One region of the Paenibacillus sp. SER-28 genome, then DNA from elsewhere that is predicted to be linked to it. Evidence: predicted binding sites of a transcription regulator. Region 1 holds the regulator's gene; the other holds the start of a gene.

Region 1 (3,200 bases):
GACTTCCATGTTTGAGTCGTGCTAACCAGACCACCTGATTGCTTGGCCTTAATGATAGCGGCATTTTTCTCAGCCACCTGGTCTTGAGTAACATAGGAATAATACCAGAAAATGCTGACCAGGATCAGTATTACGGCCAAAATGGCGACCGCTATCCACTTTTTCTTATTTTTCAAACCCGTGCTTCCTCTCTAAGGGGATGTGACACCTGAATTAGCGCGACAGCAGCCCTTCAAAGGCGGCTTGTGCCTCATGTTTGATGCGTTCCTCGTCCATAGTCAGGCATTCGCCGTTTTTCACAACCTGACGACCGTCTACCCATACGTGAACCACGTCTTTGGCGCTTGCTGAGTATACCGCATGGGAAATAAGATCTGTACGTGGCAAGAAATGTGCCTGATTCAGATCCAGCGCGATAAAGTCAGCCTTGTTGCCTGCTGCCAACGCTCCTACTTCTTTTAAACCAATTGACTTTGCACCGTATTCTGTTGCCAGACGCAGCGCTTCACTCGCAGGAACTGCCGTAGGGTCACCAGATACACCCTTGTGAATAAGTGCTGCCAGACGCATTTCCTCGAACATATCCAGGTTATTATTACTGGCAGGACCATCCGTTCCGAGAGAAACGGTAACCCCTGCACGCAGCAATTCAGGCACTCTTGCCACACCACTTGCCAGCTTCAAGTTGCTACCTGGGTTGTGCGAAACCGCTACACCACGTTCAGCCAGTAAAGCTATTTCTTCGTCATTCAAATGAACGCCATGGGCAACAAGCGAAGGACGGGAGAAAAAGCCAAGCTTATCCAAGTGTGCAACTGGACGCAAACCGTAGTCACGTACGTTTTGCTCCACTTCGGCGATCGTCTCAGACATGTGCGTATGCAGCGGCAAATCCAGATCATGCGCAGCTTGTACGAATTTTTCAATAAACGCAGGTGGACAGGTGTATGGCGCATGCGGTGACATCATCGTTGTAATACGCCCGTCTGCTTTACCATGCCAGTTACGCGCAAAAGTCACGGCCTCAGCCAGCTTGATTCGCTGTTCTTCCTCCGAACATAGTCCAATTGCTCCACGCATCAGACTTGCACGAATACCTGACTCTTCAGCCACACGAGCCACCTCATCCATATGATCGTACATGTCCAGGAAGGTCGTTGTTCCACCTTTCAGCATTTCCAGCACAGACAACGACGTACCCCAGTACACGTCCGTAGATGTAAACTTGGCTTCCATAGGCCACATTTTTTCCTGAAGCCATACTTGAAGTGCCAAGTCATCTCCATGCCCACGCAGCAGAGACATCGCCGCATGACCATGAGTATTAATCAGACCAGGTAAAAACAAAAGCCCCTTACCATCGATCGCTTCCGTCTCTTCCTCACCCGAAGGCAAAGTCTCGCCAATGTAAGTAATGCGGCTATCTTCCACAATCATAAAACCATGGATTACCCCAGCTTCTGGTCCATTTACGGCAAAAGAGCCGTTTTTAATCATCCATTTATTCACTGTCATATTGTGTTTCTTCCTTTCCGTCCTCCAAATAATAAGCGAGGCTAAGCAAATCAGTTGTAAAGTCTGTGGCATGAATCCGAATGTTGGCCGGTGCCTTGAGAGTAGTCGGTGCAAAGTTCAGGATCGCTCCAATTCCGCTCTCAATAAGCCTGTCAGCCACGTGCTGTGCTTCAAAATCAGGTACGGTAATAATCCCGATTCGAATGTTTTTTTCTCTCACAGTCGCTTCCAGTTCATCCATCGGTTGCACGACCAATGTATTGATCTTGGTCCCTACCTTATCCGGAAACGCATCAAATACCGCTACAATCTTCATATTGTCTTTTAAATAAGCGTTATAATTCGAAAGGGCTTGCCCCAGATTACCCGCTCCGACCAATACTACATTAATTTGCTGATCGATTTTCAGGATATGGCGTATTTTCTCAATTAGATAAGAAACATCATAACCGATACCCTTCCGACCAAAATCTCCAAAATAGGCGAGATCTTTACGGATTTGGGCCGGGTTCAAATCTAGCCTCTGTCCCAACTCTTGAGAAGAGACCGTAGCCACCTCCCGTTTGTGAAGTGCATTCAGATAACGTAAATATACGGGTAACCTCCGTACGACAGCCTCTGAAATTTTATCTGATTTCATACTTGCTCCCCCTAATTGTAACGAACATACTTAGTGTCCGTCCGTTATGCCTCGGTCTCCGGGGCGGATTGGAGCCATTCGGCGATGCGGGGCACCATTTGCTCCGATGGCATATGCTCCATTTTTGGTCCCGGTAACGAGTACAAAAAGTGCTTTCCGTAATAGGATTCGATCACACGCGTATCGTAAACGATAACGACCCCGTGGTCGCTCGCTGTACGAACCAACCGACCAAATCCCTGTTTGAAGCGAATGACCGCTTGTGGTACAGACAGCTTCATAAATGGATTCTTCTTCTGCTGCTGGAGCAGCTCGCTTTTTGCCTCCAGCAACGGGTGATTCGGCGGTTGAAATGGCAAGCGAACAATGGCCAGACAAGTCAGAGCCTTCCCCGGAATATCGACGCCTTCCCAGAAGCTGCTGGTTCCCAGCAATACAGAAGCTTTGGCTTCCTGAAAACGGCGGGTTAGCTTGCTGCGACTCCCACTGTCCACACCTTGTCCCAGCACAGTAATTTCGCTGGATGCTAAGGCCTCTTTGAGCGGCTCATACACTTGCCGGAGCATCCGATAGGAAGTAAACAGAACGAGCATTCTCCCCCGCGTCGCCTGAGCAGTCGCTCCTAGAGAGCTAACGAGCATATCTACAAAGTGTGCATCTCCTACACTGCCCTTCACGCTTGGGAAATCCCGTGGAATGACCAGCAGCACCTGATCCCTGTAATTAAAGGGTGACGGGAGCTGCGAAGTCATCAGCCGCTCTTGATCTGCGGCTTCCTGCAAGCCGAGCTGATCGATCATGTACTGAAACGACTTATCTACCGATAAGGTAGCAGACGTCAGAATAATGCTTCTTTTTTTGTCAAAAAACATTTCTTTCAACTGGCGGCTCACATCGACGGGCACCGCATAAAATTGTAATGATTTACTGCGGAATTGCCCACTCGCTTCGAGCCAGTATACGGTTGTTTCATCATCGAGTCGCATAAAAAAGCGCAAATTTTCTCGAATCCCCGCCAGATCCTTGAGCAGACCCGTGATATCTG
Region 2 (3,200 bases), on a different contig from region 1:
AATGAATTGGCATCCGCTGGCAGATATTCCCGAATAAATTCTGGTTTTTTATCAGCCAAATGACCTAACAAACCTGGATCTTGGTGTGTATACCCATTATGATCCTGTTGGAACACCGTTGAAGTTGCTACGACATTCAGTGATGGGATATCTGCACGCCATCCTTGATCCGTTGCTTTACGCAGCCACTTAAAGTGCTGGGTGATCATCGAGTCAACCACACGCAGGAAGGCTTCGTAACTTGCAAAGAAACCATGGCGACCTGTTAATACATAACCTTCCAGCAATCCTTCAGCTTGGTGTTCGGATAATTGAGAATCAATTACGCGGCCATAGGATGATAAGAATTCATCATTAGGTTCAATAACTTGGTCCATCCATTGGCGTTTGGTTACTTCAAAAACAGGAGCCAAGCGATTAGACATCGTTTCATCCGGTCCGAAGATTCTGAAATTACGATTTTCTTCATTTAAAAGAACCACATCTTTAACGTATTTCCCTAAAACCGACATATCTTGCGCAATCACTTTACCAGGTACGGAATTATCCAGCGCATAGTTACGGAAATCCGGTAATATCAAGTCTTTAATGAGGTTACCCGCATTCGCTGCAGGGTTCATTCCCATGCGTTTATCGCCTGTAGGCAAAATTTCAGCAAGCTCAGGGTTTAAACGACCGTTTTCGTCGAACAATTCCTCTGGTCTATAGCTATTCAGCCATTCTAACAAAGCAGGTGCGTGCTGCATATTTTTTTGATCAACCGGAATTGGAACCTGATGGGCACGGAATGAATTTTCATTCGGCACGTTGTCCCATTCCTTCGGACCCGTCCAGCCTTTAGGTGAACGGAATACAATCATCGGCCAAGCCGGACGAGTAAGGTCATTATTTTCACGCGCATTCTTTTGAATAGCTTCAATCTTCTCGATGGCCGTATCCAATACTTTCGCCATTTCTGGATGCATGTGATCCGGATTTTCACCTTCAACAAAGAACGGCTCCCAACCCAAACCTTTAAAGTATGAGGTCAATTCTTCTTTTGATTGACGAGACATAATCGTCGGGTTACTAATCTTAAAACCATTCAAGTGCAAGATTGGTAGTACTGCACCATCCGTGATGGGGTTGATAAATCGGTTAGAAAACCACGAAGCGGCTAATGGGCCTGTTTCAGCTTCACCATCACCAATAACAACAGCCGAGATCAGATCAGGATTATCCAGAATGGCACCTACACCATGAGAAAGGGAGTAGCCTAATTCTCCACCTTCATGGATAGATCCAGGTGTTTCAGGAGCAGCATGTGAAGCAATACCGCCAGGGAAAGAGAATTGTTTGAACAATTTCTTCATCCCTGAGATATCTTGTGTAATTTGCGGATAGATTTCAGTGTAGCTTCCATCCAGATAAGAATTTGAAACCATAACCTGGCCGCCGTGACCAGGACCTTCAATGTAAAGCATGCTCAAATCATATTTATTAATAACACGATTTAGATGTGCATAAATAAAGTTTTGGCCCGGAATTGTGCCCCAGTGTCCAATAGGCTTAACCTTCACATCTGAATCTTTTAAAGGTTCTCTCAACAAAGGATTATCTTTTAAATACAGCTGACCTACCGAAATGTAGTTCGTTGCACGCCAATATGCATCAAGTTTTTCTAAATATGTTTTAGATGAATAATCTGCTAACACGGGTGATAACGACATGGTGTCCACTCCCTAAGTAGTTTTGTTTGTAATTTATTTCCGGAAATTTCATCTACATGTACATCATAACGCTACGCCGATTAAATTCAACCTTTTTCACAAGTGATACGGTCCAATTTTGTGAAATTTTGAACATACTATGAAATATAAATTAAAAAGACAGTAAAAAAGCTCTTACATTAAAATATATAGAAGTATAAACCAATAAAATTTGCAATAAACGAGGCAAACGCAGGCTCCAATCCTTTTCTCAAAACCATAAAAAAAAAGACCGGAGAATTCTCCAGTCTTATCATTAGTGAACCGATACAAAGGTATTAAATTTCAAATATTTGTAATGAAATCGCATATGAGAAAACTCAAATGGCGTACCGTTATCTAAAAAGAACACACCTTCCATAATACCTACAGGCTCGTTTTCATTTAAATGTAGCAGCTTTTGATCATTCTCTTGGGACGGTTCTGCAAAAATGGATAAAAAAGATTTGGTGACGGCCAAGTTCCGCGAGTCTTCCAAATAATTAAAAATGGACCCCTCGATAATGGTCTGATTTAAATTCTGGACAATTTTAATGGGGATATAGCCCGTTTCAATCATAAAAGGATCATCATCAAACAGACGTAAGCGAACAATTTTGTAAACAAAATCATGAGTCTCCAAGAACAAATCGCGCTGTAACTCTTCTGTTGGCGGAATGACCTCAAAACTCAATACTTTGATTTTTGGCTTTTTACCATGCATTTGAAAATTATCAGTGACTCCTAGATTAGAGCCTTCGTAGTTAAAGATAGATTCATTTCTTATGTATAATGGATTAATAAATGTCCCGGAACCTTGTTTTTTGAAAATAATTCCGACATTCTCCATTTTAGTCAGAGCACGTTTAATTGAACTACGACTAACCTGGTAAGTCTCACTAAGACTACGTTCATCTGGCAATCTCATATCTGCAAACTTTCCAGCAAAAATTTTCATCTTGAGATCGTCAATAATTTGCTTATAGACAAATTGTGTCATATAGTACTCCTCTTTCAGGTCTTCTATAACTCTATATAGTTTACCATAACTTGCCCATTTCATCTCATGTTTGTTTCTGTATGCTGAGTGGGCTTTCAGCGGATAGGAAGCGCCCTCGCTTTTACTTTACATCTCTATGCATAATACCATGATTACACATACATAACACCACTGAACGTACCTGCAAAACAGCAGAAGATACAGAATCCCCACCTTAATATCGGTAATAAGACCAAGCCTGTTTCGAACCTGGAGGGATGTTTGACTAGACCAGGCTAAAATCCTTGAATACATTGTTATTATTTATCTTGTTCAAGCGTTTTCTAATAAGAATGGTGGGGGGGGGAGATCATATTGGCTATCCGCTACAGCATCATCATTCCAACCTATAATCGAGCCCAGCAATTGTTGCTTACACTCGCTTCATTTGAGACACAAACCTATCCAAAGCAACTATTCGAAGTCATTGTAGC

What was found. Region 1 encodes Rex, which represses fermentation and respiration genes when NADH is low (regulators of the CRP and FNR family bind a similar motif). Its sites were predicted from a motif close to TTGTGAAATATTTCACAA; they were not measured.
Region 2: the regulator Rex is predicted to act here: its motif matches at 1,828-1,845, upstream of ACUYLD_RS20500 (phosphoketolase family protein).

Annotation. Positions count from the first base shown of each region.
Region 1 covers NZ_JBRECM010000002.1:471,070-474,269, reverse strand. Annotated here, with positions in the region: gene ACUYLD_RS07605 (cell wall elongation regulator TseB-like domain-containing protein) at 1-176, opposite strand, end outside; gene ACUYLD_RS07600 (amidohydrolase) at 214-1,515, opposite strand; gene ACUYLD_RS07595 (redox-sensing transcriptional repressor Rex) at 1,502-2,155, opposite strand; gene dinG (ATP-dependent DNA helicase DinG) at 2,200-3,200, opposite strand, start outside.
Region 2 covers NZ_JBRECM010000010.1:160,532-163,731, forward strand. Annotated here, with positions in the region: gene ACUYLD_RS20500 (phosphoketolase family protein) at 1-1,709, opposite strand, end outside; gene ACUYLD_RS20505 (GntR family transcriptional regulator) at 2,005-2,727, opposite strand; gene ACUYLD_RS20510 (glycosyltransferase family 2 protein) at 3,082-3,200, shown strand, end outside.